Regions from separate parts of the Cytobacillus sp. Hm23 genome, predicted to be linked through region 1. Evidence: a T-box and tRNA genes for the amino acid it is inferred to sense, from the RefSeq annotation. Region 1 holds a T-box; the other holds one or more tRNA genes.
What was found. A T-box is a leader RNA that pairs with one kind of tRNA and senses whether it is charged. The one in region 1 lies ahead of ileS (isoleucine--tRNA ligase), so its partner is inferred to be a tRNA-Ile.
Positions count from the first base shown of each region.

Region 1 (8,342 bases):
ATAAATGCGAATGAGGAGCCTAAATATGCAGGTATTTGACCTCTAGTTATTAATAGGTACGCTATAGTTCCAAGACCACTTGAAACAAGTGCTACTCCAGGACTTAAATCGACTAAAAAGGGAACTAGTATTGTAGCTCCAAACATTGCAAATAAATGTTGGATACTAAATATAATCCATTTACTTAAGGGTGGGATTTCCTGTACATTAAGAGTTACATCCTTTTGCTTCATCTCCAACTTTGTCTCCTCCTCTGTAAAACACACACTAGAAATCCATATAAAAACCCTCTTTGTTTTATATACAAAGAGGGTGTGCAAACTACTCAAGTATCGACATACTTGAGGTTGTACCCTCTTAGTCATCTCACAGGATAACCTTAAAAAGGGGATTAAATTTCGTAAATACCTACTTGATCAACTTGATCAACTTCGTCTAATTTAACAACTATTTTTTCGGCATTAGAAGTTGGAATGTTTTTACCAACAAAATCTGCTCTTATCGGTAGCTCTCTATGGCCTCGATCAACTAGAACTGCCAATTGTATTTGAGCTGGCCTACCTACGTCTATTAACGCGTCCATCGCTGCACGAACTGTCCGCCCAGTAAACAACACATCATCTACTAATATTACCTTTTTATTTGTAATATCTATCGGTAAATGAGAACCTTTCACAAGTGGTTCTTTATTCGATGTCGTGTTTGTTAGATCATCCCTATATAATGTGATATCTAGTTCACCTATTGCGATTTTGTCTCCTTCGATTTGCTCAATCTTTTCTGCCAACCTATTAACAAGATATATACCCCGAGTTTTAATTCCAACGAGGACACAATCGTTGATACCTTTGTTCTTTTCAATAATCTCATGTGCAATACGAGTTAGTGCTCTGCGAATAGCTTGATTATCTAATACTACAGCTTTTTGCATCGTTATCACCTCTGATTATAAATGGTGGTCAACAGCATAAAAAAATCCTCACACCTGTGGCGAGAGGATTCATAATTGTAGAGCTACTACAATTACTCTTAAATAAATTTCCGTATCCTTCTCAGCCTCACGGGACTGGGTTAAAGATCTAGTATGCAACTACATTTAGAATATATTAACGGTTAGGTAATGTCAATATTATTTTTTAATCTCATTTAATACTGTGACAAATTCTGAAGGCAAAGGAGCTTCAAATTCAATATATTTATTCGTTCTAGGATGATCAAAACCTAGAATTGCTGCATGAAGTACTTGTCCATTTGTTTGCAATGTTTTCTTTGGACCATATTTTGGGTCTCCAACTAGAGGATAACCAATATATTTCATATGAACACGAATTTGGTGGGTTCTTCCTGTTTCAAGTTGGCATTCAATTAAAGTGTAATCATTAAATCTTTCAAGTACTTTAAAGTGCGTAACTGCATCTTTTGAATGCTCGTCAGTTACTGTCATGCTTTGACGATCACGTTTATCTCGTCCAATTGGTGCATCAATCGTTCCCTTATCATGCGGAATAACACCATGAACGATTGCCTTGTATTTACGTGTGACAGTTTTATTTACTAATTGATTGACTAATGATTCATGAGCCACATCATTTTTGGCTACCATTAAAAGCCCTGATGTATCTTTATCAATTCTATGAACAATTCCTGGCCTTAGCACGCCGTTAATACCAGATAAATCTGTACAATGTGCTAAAAGTCCATTTACTAATGTACCTTCCATATGTCCTGGTGCAGGATGAACAACTATTCCACTATTCTTATTAACTACGATTACATCTGCATCCTCATAGTAAATATCTAAACCCATATCCTGTGGAATCACATCTAGTTCTTCAGCTGCTGGTACAGTTATTTTCACAGCGTCCCCTATATTACATTTATAATTGGGCTTAACATTCTTGTCATTAACAGTAATATTTCCAGCTTTAATCCATTGCTGTACTTGAGAACGAGACCATTCATTTTCATGCTCTGAAATCACTTTGTCAAGCCTTTCGTTACGCTGTTCATTTGTTACAATTAACTCAATAACATCCATTAATTTTTCTCCTTCTCTCGTCCATCTAGTAGTGTATGGATAATTACCAGTATGACTCCTACAACTAATGCTGCATCAGCTATATTAAAAATTGGGTAATCATAACTAAAAATATTCGTAAAGTTAATAAAATCAACAACTTCTTTTCTAAACAGGCGGTCAATAAAGTTACCGATTGCTCCTCCAAGCATTAATGCAAGTGCAACACGTATCAACACCTGTGTTTGAGGGAGTTTTTTCATATAATAAATAATGCCAATGATGACAATCGTTGTGACAATATAAAAGAACCACAACTGTCCTTCCAAAATACCCCAAGCAGCCCCTCTATTACGATGTGAAGTTATGTATAAAAAATTTTCTATAACTGGTAGATGATCACCATACTCCATTTTCGTAACAATCATCCACTTTGTTACTTGATCCATTAAAATAACGATAAATGCTAAGATATAATAATACACAGAAGTACCTCCATGAAATATAATGTACTTCTGCATTTTAGCATATTGTCTTGAAAAGAAACAATGAATTCATAATAATATATTCACTAATGATGCTATTGTTAAAATAATACGTTTATATATTAATGTATATAATTGTTTGGATAATTTACTTCATCAATTGTTCTAACAGTCGGGAAAATTCGCAGTTTGTCTAGGGGGATTCTTTTACCTGTTGATTCGCATAAGCCATAAAGGCCTAAATCAATTTTCGCTAATGCTCTATTTACATCATCTAGGTCTTCTTTGACGTAATGTATAATCTCCATATGTTTCTCATTATTTAATGTATATTCGTCATCTTTATCCACTTGTCCTAACCTTGCTTCTAGTTCCAACTTTGCAAGCTCTAATTCTGCTTTTATCTCTGCTGTTTGTTCATACATACATAAACCTCCTAAGATACGAAGCAGTTGTTTGATGACAATAGTATATGCTTATTTACAATATATCCTGTAAACTACATTTTTCCATTACATAAACGTAAAACAAAGAAAACCTTAGCAGATAACACACTGCTAAGGTTCTTCATTTATTCAGTATAATGTTCCTTAACTACCGTTGCACACCTTGAGCAAATCGTTGGATGATCTTTATCCTCACCTACTGTTTGAGAAACAACCCAACAGCGTTCACACGTCTCTCCCTCAGCTGGTGATACAACAATTGCAGTCTGATCAAATTTTTGTGCATTCGCTGGTGCATCTTCTAGCATTCCTGCAATGTCAAATCCTGAAACGATAAATAGTTGTTTTACATCTTCTTCGATAGCATTTAAAAGATGTTTAGTCTCATCAGTAGTATATAATGCAATATGAGCATTTAATGATTTACCTATCACTTTTTCATTCCGAGCCACTTCTAATGCTTTTAATACATCGTCACGAAGTGACATAAATGCATCCCATTTCTCTTCAATTTGTGTAGCATTTTGTAATTCTGTTGCTTCAGGCATGTCAACTAACTGCACACTTTTCTCTGATACTGTATTAATATGCGACCATACCTCGTCTGCTGTATGAGGTAGTATAGGTGCTACAAGCTTCGTAAGTGCTAATAATGATTCATACATGACTGTTTGAATAGCACGACGGTTCATATCATTTGGTGCATCAATGTATAAAATATCCTTAGCAAAATCTAAATAGAATGAACTTAAATCAATCGTACAAAAATTGTGAACATCGTGGAAAATACTCGCAAATTCATATGTTTCATAAGATTTCTTCACTTTGTTAATGATTTTATTAAGTTTAATAAGCATATAGCGATCAACTTCTCTTAAATCTTCATATGCCACTGTGTCTTTAGTTGGTTCAAAATCGAATAAATTCCCTAATAAGAAGCGGAATGTATTACGAATTTTGCGATATACTTCAGCTACTTGCTTTAATATAGCATCTGAGATTCGAACGTCTGATTGATAATCAACTGAAGCTACCCATAAGCGTAGAATATCGCCACCTAATTGTTTCATTACTTTTTCTGGAACGACGACATTCCCGATAGACTTACTCATTTTCCTACCTTCTCCATCAAGCACAAAGCCATGGCTCAATACACCTTTATATGGAGCATGTCCAGTAACCGCAACAGATGTAGATAAGGAAGAATTAAACCAACCGCGATATTGGTCAGACCCTTCTAAATACAAATCTGCTGGACGTTGTAGATCGTCTCTTTCGAGGAGAACGGCTTGATGAGAAGATCCTGAATCAAACCATACATCCATTATGTCTTGTTCCTTTGTAAACTTTCCATTTGGACTAGAAGGATGTGAAAAGCCTTCTGGGAGCAAGCCTTTTGCATCTTGTTCAAACCAAATATTTGAGCCGTGCTCTCTAAATAGGTTCGATACATGATCAATCGTTTCATCTGTAATAATAGGCTCTCCATTCTCCCCATAGAACACAGGAATAGGTACACCCCAGGCACGTTGTCTAGAAATACACCAGTCCCCACGATCTCTCACCATGTTATGCAAGCGGGTTTCGCCCCATTCCGGCACCCATTTTGTTTCTTTTACTGAGTTAAGTAAATCTTCTCGTATTCTATCTATTGAAGCAAACCATTGTGCTGTTGCTCTAAATATTGTAGGCTTTTTTGTTCTCCAGTCATGTGGATATGAATGAGTGATAAAGGTAAGTTTGAGTAAAGCTCCAACTTCCTCTAATTTCTCAGTAATTGGCTTATTCGCTTGATCATAGAACAACCCTTCAAAGCCTGGTGCCTCAGTAGTCATATAACCCATTTCATTTACAGGGCAAAGTACATCTAAACCGTATTTTTTTCCTATTATAAAGTCATCTTCCCCATGACCAGGTGCAGTATGAACACATCCAGTACCTGCATCTGTCGTTACATGTTCTCCTAACATGACAAGGCTATCACGCTCATAAAATGGATGTGCAGCAACGACATTCTCTAAAAGATGTCCTTTTATGGATTTTACTGTTGTCGTATTCTCCCAGCCAATTTCATTTTGTACGGCTTCTAGTAAATCAGTTGCAATAACATATTTTTGTCCATCTGCTTGAACAATACTATAATCAAGATCAGGATGAACAGTAATTCCAAGATTTGCAGGAAGTGTCCAAGGTGTCGTTGTCCAAATAATTATTTTTTCATCCCCTTGGAGTACCCCTTTCCCATCTTTCACTTCAAATGCTACATAAATAGAAGGTGATCTTTTATCTTTATATTCAATCTCAGCTTCTGCAAGAGCTGATTCACTTGATGGTGACCAATTGACAGGCTTTAAGCCTTTATAAATTAGGCCCTTTTTAGCCATTTCGCCAAATACTTTAATTTGTTGTGCTTCATAAGCAGGCTCTAATGTAATATACGGATTTTCCCAATCTCCACGAACACCTAAGCGTTTAAATTGCTCGCGTTGATTATTAATTTGTTTATACGCATATTCTTCACAGAGCTTACGAAATTCAGCAACACTCATTTCCTTACGTTTTATTTTTTTATTTTTTGTTAGTGCTGTTTCTATAGGTAAACCATGAGTATCCCAACCTGGCACGTATGGCGCATTATAACCGTTCATGGATTTATAGCGTACAATAAAATCTTTTAATATTTTGTTTAAAGCATGCCCCATATGGATATCACCATTTGCATATGGAGGGCCGTCATGTAATACAAATAATGGTCTATCTTTTGTTCTTTCTTGAACCATTTCATATATATGTTGCTCGTCCCATTGCTGTTGAATTTGTGGCTCTCGATTCGGAAGATTTCCACGCATTGGAAAGCTTGTTTTCGGCATAAGTAAGGTATCTTTATACTCCATTTTCCATTCCTCCAAAAATAACATAAAATAATTACTAAAAAGCTGTTTTCCATATGTAACTGTTTTTCGCTATAAAAGCATACAACTAGCATTCGTGGTGAAACATTGTCTTCTTTAGTATGCACAATACGTTACATAGATGGCTTTTTTATAAGAAACTTCCACATTAATTGTTGCTTTTCGTAATAAGAGCTATACATGAATATAACTAACGTTATGGATACCTTTTCTTCTTTAAACAATAATAATCATATCATCCACATTAGTTAATCAAATTCAAGTAACAAAAAGCACTAAAGTTTACGAAAAAAGCCTTATAATAACACGAAGTAGCGATAAGAACCTAAAAAAAGACCTTCTCATCCCTAAATAGGGACGAGAAGGTCTCCCGCGGTACCACCCTTGTAGACTGTTACTTGTTATAATACAAAAAACAATTAGTCCGCTTTCTATTCGTAACGTGAATAAACGCCATCGCTTACTTTATAATTTCAGCTAGGAACTCAAGGGTGATGTTCATTCCTTTTGTTTATATCGAGCTTCCACCGTCCTCGATTCGCTTTTTATAATAAACTCGTTAAAGAATTACTGTCCCTATCATGGTCTACATTTAAAGTTATGACACATATTTAGAAATTATATGCTATCGTGCTTCAGTTAGTCAAGTCCAGTTTTCCTATTTCACAACTGATTGTGGATCTTCTTCATACTCCATTAAACTATCCCAATCGTTATGTTGAAGCATATCAAGTTGAGCTTCTATGAGCATTTTAAAACGATTTCTAAATACTTTTGATTGCTTCTTCAATTCCTCTATTTCCAAGGTAATCTTACGAGATTTAGAAAGTGATTCATTAATTATTCTGTCAGCATTCTTTTCAGCTTCCTTAACAATTAACTTTGCTTCCTTTTCAGCATTTCTTTTAACTTCCTCTGCTGTCTCTTGAGCAATAACGATTGATTTATTGAGTGTTTCTTCAATACTTGTAAAATGGTTTATTCTCTCAGTTAAATCTGTAACCTTGTCTTCTAATTCTTTTTTTTGTCTAATTACAATTTCATAATCTTTAATAACCTGATCTAAAAATTCATTTACTTCATCTTCATCATAACCTCGGAATCCTTTACTAAATTCCTTATTATGAATATCTAATGGTGTTAAAGGCACATATGCCACCTCCACAAAGTCGTATGTATGTTTTATGACGAAAAACTCTTGTTATACACTACGTAAATGTTTTTTTAAGTTATTCGACATATTATTAATAATTCCTGCTCTTTTCCCAATTTATTTTTGTATTCCCACGACAATTCGCCATTTTTCTTTTTTTGTCTTACCTTCAATTGACAAAAGTTTCCCTCTACCAACTCCACGTACAGAGATGATATCCCCTTCTTTACATTCAAATGAAGTTTGCTCGATCATTTTCCAATTCATGCGAACAAGACCATTTTTAATAAGCTGTTGAGCTTTTTGTCTAGAAATTGAGAATATTGTTGCTATCATAATATCTAGACGAAGTGAGGATGCAGTCGCTACATTTTCTCTCCACAATTCCTTACGGTTTACTATGCTTGATAAATTAATTCTTTTAACTGAGACTTTACTCTTACCAACTGATTGGAGATTCAACTGTATATAGTTTTCGACCTCTTCTGCGACGACGAATTGAACAACACGATCCTGTATAATTACATCACCAAATTTAGCTCTTCTCATCCCTAGCCCCATTAACGAACCTAGCATTTGTGGGTGTTCAATCGTTACAAATTTTTCAGGGTATCCAAGTTCGAAAACAGCAAGTTTGAAGTCATCATCACTAGGAACATAATAATCAGGATAGATAAGCGCCCTCTTCCTTTCGGTCCACTCAGCACCACCAAATAATTCCACGTGAACATCTTGATTCTCACCTACAATAGATTTGGTTATTTCTTGTTCTCTAGGGTCTAAAAAGTCAGTGAGTTTATAGCTATACGTATTTTGAACTGTATTCTTCCATTCTATCACCTGGTCTATAAAATTGTGCTCCTCTTTGCGAAAATGTTGGTAAATATTCATGTGCAATTCAGTCCTTATCTTGCGTAAGAAAAAGGAATCTAAGAAAGATTCCTTACATCTATACTGCTATATTAAAGTATAAAAGAGCTAAACAAATACTGTAAACCAAAACTTGCATACCGCAATACAAGAATTGCAACGATTGGTGATATATCAATCATACCAAGAGGTGGGATTATTTTTCTAAATGGTTCCAAGTAAGGTTCGCAAATAGAAGTTAAAACTTGACCGATACTTGTTTCTCTTGCGTTTGGAAACCAAGACATTAATATGTAAATAAAAAGAGCATAAAAATATATATCTACTGCAAATAAAATAATACTAAGTAATAGTTCCATATAAGTTTACCACCTCTGTCCTAAAGAGTCTTCATCAATTGACAACTCAGAAATTGTTCCCGAAACATCAACATTATCTGGCGTACATAGAAAAATATTA
Region 1 covers NZ_JBPXRQ010000038.1:29,461-37,802, reverse strand. The annotation lists gene ACSVDA_RS19295 (solute carrier family 23 protein) at 1-233, opposite strand, end outside; gene pyrR (bifunctional pyr operon transcriptional regulator/uracil phosphoribosyltransferase PyrR) at 392-931, opposite strand; gene ACSVDA_RS19285 (RluA family pseudouridine synthase) at 1,130-2,038, opposite strand; gene lspA (signal peptidase II) at 2,038-2,502, opposite strand; gene ACSVDA_RS19275 (TraR/DksA family transcriptional regulator) at 2,625-2,927, opposite strand; gene ileS (isoleucine--tRNA ligase) at 3,074-5,842, opposite strand; T-box leader at 6,211-6,452, opposite strand; gene ACSVDA_RS19265 (DivIVA domain-containing protein) at 6,519-7,010, opposite strand; gene ACSVDA_RS19260 (YlmH family RNA-binding protein) at 7,131-7,904, opposite strand; gene ACSVDA_RS19255 (YggT family protein) at 7,976-8,242, opposite strand; gene ACSVDA_RS19250 (cell division protein SepF) at 8,249-8,342, opposite strand, start outside.

Region 2 (8,342 bases), on a different contig from region 1:
TTGTAAATGTTGTAGTATTTATTTAACTATCTATATAGAAGAAAAGCAGTCATAAATGATTGCGAAAACGGCAAAAAAAAAGCACTCAAAGTTGAAGTGCTTTTTTTATTGTAAACCTTTATTCATTTTCATCTTCAGTTGTTGTATCAATTACTTCCGACTCTGTATTAGTAGCTTCTTCCGTAGATTGTTGTGTTGTTCCACTTGCCCTTTGTTGTTTAAGCTCAAAATATGTGTCCAAGATCCTTTTACCAATATCTTTGTTTATTTGGCTTTTACCTGTTGTATCAGCGTTTGGAACAACAACGGCAAATGAGACCTCTGGATTATCATATGGAGCATATCCAATTAATGTTAAGTTATAAGCAAGTGTTTCTCCGTCTGGATATACCTCTGCTGTCCCTGTTTTTCCAGCAGGTTTGTAAGAACTCGTTCCGAAATGACCGACGGCTGTTCCTCCAGTATCCTGCATAACTTGACGAAAGCCTTCTTGTACTTGTTCAATATATTCTGTCTTCATGTCAATCTTATTTAACACCAAAGGTTCAAATTCTTTTAATACAGGTCCCAACCGTTCTTGGTCGGGAGATGGCTCATGAATATCCTTCACAACTTGAGGCTTTATTCTATAACCACCATTGGCAATCGTTGACACATATTGTGTTAACTGAAGAGGCGTATATGTATCATATTGTCCAATGGCCATGTCTAACAGCAAACCTGAGGTTGTGTCTTGTCCCTCATAGCCAGTTCCTTCTCCTGGCAAATCAATTCCTGTTTTTATTCCTAAGCCGAATTGGTTAAAATAGTATCGAAATAAATCAAACGCTTCTGGATTTGAAGGTATAGGTTGGTTTCTTTGATATTCTCCACCTAATAATGAAATTGCAATTTTAAACATATATACGTTTGATGACCTTTTAAGAGCATAAAGATCATTAATCCGGCCCATTACCTCCCATGATTTTTTTGGGGGAGAACCTTTAATATATAATACCTCGTCTAATTCCCTCTCACCAGGACTAACAACTCCTGTTTCATACCCGGTTAACAAAGTTGCGCCTTTCACTGTTGATCCCATTTCAAAAGCTTCTTGAAAGGTACCGATAGCATAATCCCAAAGCTCTACTTCACCTTGTTCATTTGTCGTGTATTGCTTTCCTGCTAATGATAGTACTTCTCCAGTTGTTGGATTCATCATAACAACAAAAGCACGGTCTAAAAATGCAGATCCTGGTTTGCTTTTTGCATTTAATAATTCTTCTTCAATAATTTTTTCAACAGCAATTTGCAAATCCATATCGATAGAAAGAACAAGATCTTTACCGTTTTCACCTTCAGTAATTACTTCCTGATCAAGTGGATTGCCTGCCTTGTCTGTAATATTTTTTACCTTCTCTTTTTGTCCATGTAACACTTCTTCGTATTGCTTCTCTATATAGCTTTTACCTACACGGTCATTACGACTATATTCTTTGGCGACATAATAGTCTTCTACTTCAGAAGGTAATCCTTCCTTTGAAGATGTAATATTTCCTAATACTGTTCGAAAGGTATCACCGTATGGGTATTCACGTAACCAATCTGTGGTCGTATCTACACCAGGCAATTGAGCTAAATGTTCACTTACAACTGCATACTCTTCTTCAGTAACTTCATCATTCTCATTTTCACTTCTACTTTTGACGATTTGTGGTGTGAGAGCATATCCACTAAATTCTCTATATATTGCTAAGACTTCTAACTCTTGTCCAGTTATTGTGGCAAGTTCCTCTTCAGTGATTCTATCAAGCTGAAGTTTATATATATCTTTTGCTTCAAGTTCACCGTCATCTTCCTTCTTTAATTCTTCTTTTGTTATTTTTTCTAAAGCTTCATCAGGGTGTGTTAACAGCCAAAAGTCTTTTTTATCACGTTCAGTTACACTTTCAGTATCCTTATCAATAAATATTGCAAGATCTCTCGCAACCTCGAGACGCTCTTCCGCTGTTGTACCTTGAAAACCTGTATATGTAATCGCGTTTAACGGTATATTATCCACAATGACATTACCGTTCCTATCATATATTTTCCCTCTTGGAACGGATGCACTAACAGTTACTTCTTCCTTTTTTTCAATTTCACGTTTATAATCTTCCCCGTAAACGATCTGAGTAAGACCAAGCTTTAAAATCAGGGTAGAAAATAGTAAAAAAACGATAAAAAATAGCACATTCAACCGAAATGGGAGATGATTCCTTTTCTTTTTATTTTTATTTTTTTTCTGTTTCTTTTTCATTTATTCACCTACTACATTAATTATTTCATTAATATTTATTTTATATAATAGCAGCTGAATTTTCCATTGTTAAAATATGAAAAAGGCAATTCAACTATACAGATGAACCACCTTCTCGATTTCCAACTTGTTGAGTACATTCGTCAGCTTGTTTATTTGATTCTACATTTTTTTCATCTACAAACTCGATATTTCTTATAAAAAGATAAATGAACGCATGACCGGTACCTATGATGGCTAACAAGATAGGAATACTTACTTGTTCATCAAAAAAAGATACTGCGATTAAAAATAATAAAATGGAGACAATCCTTCCACCATTTAAAAACAACTCACGTACAACTATATATTCAATTCTCATTTGTGCTGCATTCCACCCCTTGCCAATAACATCATAAGTTAATGAAATGTATGGAACTAAAAGCATCGGATAAGCAATTGCGATGGCGATAGCATACATGATGAGCTTTGTATAAGTGACATGGAATAATATTAAAAAAATGGATATATATAGCAACAAGCCACCTATTAAGATTGCCTTTTTTCGATATTTTTGTTTTATTAATCGCGTTGCTAAATAATATGCAACAAATGAAATTGCTGAATTTACTAATCCAAATGTCCCTAGAGCTAATTCACTATTCGTTGTAATAAATACTAAGACAGAAACAACAAAGACAAAGGTTCCTTCTCGTACACCTTGAAAAAAGTGCGCATTTGTAATATTTGCCCAATTCTTGTTATGCCTTCGTTCTTGGATGATCCTCTTTAATACAAAGTCACCTTCTGCTGCTCTTGGTTGTAAAAACAAGCTAAATATTACAGCTCCGATAAATAATGCAAGAGATATTGAAAAAATAACAGTGTATCCTGTGAATTTTTCCATCCTAGATATAATAAAACCTGCAGCTATTGGACCGATCATCCCTCCAAATGAAGTAACAATTCCTAAAAAGCCATTAAAGAAATCACGTGTTTCTGGTTCAGTTATTTCGAAGGTAAGAACATTGTAAGCCAACCAATAAAACCCGTAACCAATTCCAAGCAGTCCCCCAAGAACGATTAAATACCGAGACGCTTGATCACCAAAAAAAAGAACGGCTATAAAAAATATTGCAAGAAATGTTACACCAAGCCTTAGCACGAGAACCCGATCGATCTTCTTTGCCCATCTTCCCGCTACTATAAATGTTAATGGTTGCATAATAACAATTGATAAGTTGTAAATCCCTAAATCTTTAAATTGACCTGACTGCTTCCATAAATACACATTTACGAATGTATTTGATAAAGCAATACTTAATGCATACAGCCCTCCAATTATTAATAATAATAGTAAATCCTTGTTAACATCCACATCACCAATTAACTTGCGTAAAGCCGACATTGAAAAACTCCCCTTCTTTATCTACAAAGTAGTTTTCCAATTAGGCGATTTAGTTATGTATATAGAAATAGGCTTTTTAAAATGACATATATGAAGCAGGAAAAGACTGTTGCTATATTAATTATGGTTTAACATGAACACCACTATTAATAGGTTGGGAAATAAACGTAACATAAATTGGTTTTATTAAACACATTAAAATGGCTTTTTTCGTAAACTCTGTTGCTTTTATTACGAAAGACAATAACTTATGCCGAAAACAGCATAAGTAAAACTGTATAACAAAAAACAACAGAGAATGTATCCTCTGTTGTTTGAGTGTTTACTATTTACTTCGCAGCTGAATAAAGCTTAGCTACTTCATCCCAATTTACAACATTCCAAAAAGCTGAAATGTAATCAGGGCGACGGTTTTGATAGTTTAAGTAATATGCATGCTCCCATACATCTAATCCAAGAATTGGCGTTTTTCCATCCATAAGTGGAGTATCTTGGTTTGGTGTGCTCGTCACTTCTAGCTCACCGTTGTTAACAACTAACCATGCCCAGCCTGAACCAAATCGAGTAGCGCCAGCTTTTGCAAACGCTTCTTTGAAGCTATCAAAGCTTCCGAACTTATTGTTTATCTCATCTGCAAGCTCACCAGTAGGTGCGCCCCCACCATTTGGAGATAAAATCGTCCAGAATAAGCTATGGTTCGCATGACCACCACCATTGTTACGTACTGCAGTACGAGCAGCTTCAGGAACAGCGTCCAAGTTACTCATTACATCTTCAATGCTTTTGCTTAGAAGTTCTTCATTTCCTTCTAATGCAGCATTAAGATTTGTTACATATGCATTGTGATGTTTTGTGTGATGAATTGTCATCGTTTCTTTGTCAATGTGAGGTGCTAATGCATCATATTCATAAGGTAATTTTGGTAATTCAAATGCCATAATAATTCCTCCTCAAATTATGTAATGAACTGTGTTCAATCATAGACTTTTGAACACAAAATGTGAACTGTGCAACATTCATTTTCATAATTAATAAACATGAATGTTTCTTAAGTCCGTTGCTTATAGATTAGCAAATTTTCCACAATATTTCAATTAATTTGCTTGTAACAAACCCTAATTTACTATATGTATTTTTAACTCTTCTCATTCAATCAAACTAAAAAAAGCCTTCAATATATTCCTGAAAGGCTTGCTTAGATGGACCCTGCAGGACTCGAACCTGCGACCGGACGGTTATGAGCCGTCAGCTCTAACCAACTGAGCTAAGGGTCCATGTCAAAAGCTCCATATAACCATACTAACATTGTAAAACTTTTTACAAAGCAGTAAATAAAAAATATATAATCATAATAAATTGGATGAACCCTTTTGCCACTACACCACTTAAAAATCCAAATAATGACCCTAAGCCAATTTTTGTCGCCTCTTTAACATTTTTCTTGTGCACAACTAACTCTGCTACAACAGCACCTAGAAATGGCCCGAGAATGATCCCAGCTACTGGTATTACAAAAGGTCCTACTAACAAGCCAACTGTACTACCCCATACAGCGGCTTGGCTCCCACCTAGCTTTTTGACACCGATTAGATTTGCTGCATAATCAGCACCAAATAATAACAAAACAAAAGTTCCTTGGATCATCCAAAATAACGTTGAAAATTGCTCAAAGCTAATTAGAAACCCATAAATTAAGAACCCTGCTATGATAAAAAGTACACTTGGAATAATCGGATATATTAAACCAACAAAAGAAATGATAAAACAGCAAAACACTATTATCCAAATTAATAACTCCATCACCAAGCCTCCTGATACTTGTTAATAGCAATTTCATACTAGCATCGTTTGTTAATGTTAGTCAATTAACTTACAAGGCTCTGTTCCTAAACTTTGTTGCTATTTTTACTAAATATGGACGGTATAAAATCAGCAAGATGCCACGAACGGAGATGTATACTTGCTTAAATCTCAAGAACGGAACAATTATTGTGAAGGCAGCCTTTCACAATAATTGTTGCAATTTATAAATATACAACAGAAAAACGAGCTTATATTGTTTGTTACAGCTATTCAGGAGGCTAGATGCCTAGGTTAGAGTATAATGTTTGCTTATTTCTTATCACAAGAACAATGAATTGAAAAATAGCGTATAACAAAGAGGTATATTAAAAATCCAATTTCGATTTCTAACATACCTCTCTTGTGATTATATGATTATTTTTACTCTCCTAATACCGCTTCAGCGATATTAACAGCGTGATCACCTATACGTTCTAAGTTACTTACGATGTCTACAAATACAATACCAGCTTGTCCAGAGCATTTGCCTTCATTTAATCGTAAAATATGCTTTTTACGCAATGTTCGTTCCATCTTATCTATCTTGTCTTCTTTCTTCACAACTTCTCGTGCTAAATCTTTATCGTTTTCTTCAAGAGATTGAATTGATTCTTTCACAGTAGAAATTGTTAATTCAAACATTTCTTTTAGATCAGCTTTTGCCAAATCAGTCATCTTCACTTTATTTGATAGCTGATAATCAACTAACTCCACAATATTCTCAAAATGATCACCTATACGTTCAATATCTCGTACGGTATCCATTAACACTGAGTGCTCTTCTGATTCATTTTGTGACAATGAAGCTGAAGAGAGTAATACTAAATAATCAGTAATTTTCCGGTCTAAATTATTGATGGCACTCTCTAGTTGCATAGATAGATCAGCATGTTTCTGCAAATTGCTATTTAAATATTTATGTGACTCTTCTAAACCTAGAGTAGCAAACTCACCCATTCTAACAACTTCTTCTTTCGCTTGACCTAATGCAATAGATGGTGATTGCTCAATAAAGTTAGGATCCAAATGCTTAGCTTTATATTCCACTACCGAATCATTACCAGGTATAAGTTTTGTTACAATATATGCCAACACACCTATAAACGGTAATTGAATCAACGTATTCGTTATATTAAACGCTCCATGCGCGAATGCTATGGTCATTTCTGGGTTTAAATTAAATGCCTCTTGCAGCATAATAACCAATTGTGTATAGAGCTTCAATCCAACTAGAAATATGGTTGCTCCAACCAAATTAAATAATACGTGTGTCAGAGCAGCTCGCCTAGCTGCAACTGATGCTCCAATTGAAGCTAATATCGCAGTGATCGTTGTACCAATATTATCACCAAATAAAACAGGCAATGCAGCATTTAAACTCAACAGACCTTGACCATACAATTCCTGTAATATCCCAATGGTTGCACTCGAACTTTGCACGATAACAGTAAATATAGTTCCAATAGCTACTCCAAGAATTGGAATTTCACTCATGTTCACTGTTAACTCAGCAAACGATTCTAGTGAACGTAGTGGCTTCATACCCGAACTCATTAGTTTCAAACCATAAAAAAGTGCACCAAAGCCAAATACTACTTGACCTAAATTGTGAATTTTCTTATTTTTGAAGAAAAAGAGTAAGAGAGCCCCTACTGCTATAATCGGTAGAGCGTAATTTGACAATTTGATACCGATAATAAATGCAGTAACAGTCGTCCCAATATTTGCCCCCATGATTACACCAATTGCTTGCCTTAAAGTCATAAAGCCAGCACTGACTAAACCAACTGTAATAACAGTTGTACCAGAGCTACTTTGAATTAACACTGTTACAATAATACCAGCTAAGACACCCATAAATGGGTTGGTCGTAAAGCGGTCTAAAATATCTCTTAATTTATCACCTGCGGATTTTTGCAGTCCATCTCCCATGTACTTAATCCCAAATAAGAAGATACCTAAACCACCAATAAATTCAAAAATCATCTTTTGAACATCAAGTTCCACTTTTTCTACCTCCGAAAAATTATCTGACTAGTTTCGACACAAGCTTACAAAACCCTATACAATTATTAACGAAATACATTAGAATTGTAAAGGTTTTTAATAAAGAATTTACAATAGCTTAACAATCGAATGAAAGGTGGACAATTTCTGCTAGTGCTTATCGCAAATAACTGGAAAAAGCAATATTTCAACTTATTAAATGACCATTCATATTAGACGTTGTTTTATAGTTTTCACCACGCTAAAATAATTATGATAGAGAAAAAGAAAATAAAGGGGATTATTGAGATGTCTATTTTCAGACAATTAGTTAAAAGCTTATACTCAACTAATGATATAGCTAAATTTCGTTTTCAAGGTATAGGAAAAACAATTTTATATGTGTTTTTATTAACATTAATCTCTATTATACCTACAGCATATTTTATTGCCAGTGATATTTCTAAAGGTGTTAATACTGTGAATGAGCTTTTTGAGTCAGACCTCCCTTCTTTTTACATTGAAGATGGTCAGTTATCTACCCTTGACGAAGAACCAATTTTCATTTCAAAAGATGATTTTTCGTTAATCATCGATAGTCGTGAAAATATATCAATTATTGACACTGTTAATATTATTGATGGTGATGGCTTAGCGCTGCTAAAAAACAGAGCTGTATATGTATCTAATGACAATGAGCAATCATTTTATTATTCAAGCTTTGGGGAAATATCATTTTCTAGTGATGATATGCTAAATTTCATCAACACATTAGACTCATTATTAATAATTATCATCCCTGTTTTCATTCTTATCATGTATATTTTTTCTAGCGGTATGAAATTTCTA
Region 2 covers NZ_JBPXRQ010000006.1:52,257-60,598, forward strand. The annotation lists gene ACSVDA_RS05410 (peptidoglycan D,D-transpeptidase FtsI family protein) at 119-2,278, opposite strand; gene ACSVDA_RS05415 (MFS transporter) at 2,373-3,665, opposite strand; gene sodA (superoxide dismutase SodA) at 3,995-4,603, opposite strand; tRNA gene ACSVDA_RS05425 (tRNA-Ile) at 4,866-4,939, opposite strand; gene ACSVDA_RS05430 (DUF456 domain-containing protein) at 4,983-5,465, opposite strand; gene ACSVDA_RS05435 (Na/Pi cotransporter family protein) at 5,889-7,514, opposite strand; gene ACSVDA_RS05440 (DUF1189 domain-containing protein) at 7,803-8,342, shown strand, end outside.
Region 2: it has a tRNA-Ile gene. The T-box ahead of ileS (isoleucine--tRNA ligase) is inferred to sense a tRNA for this amino acid. The anticodon was not compared.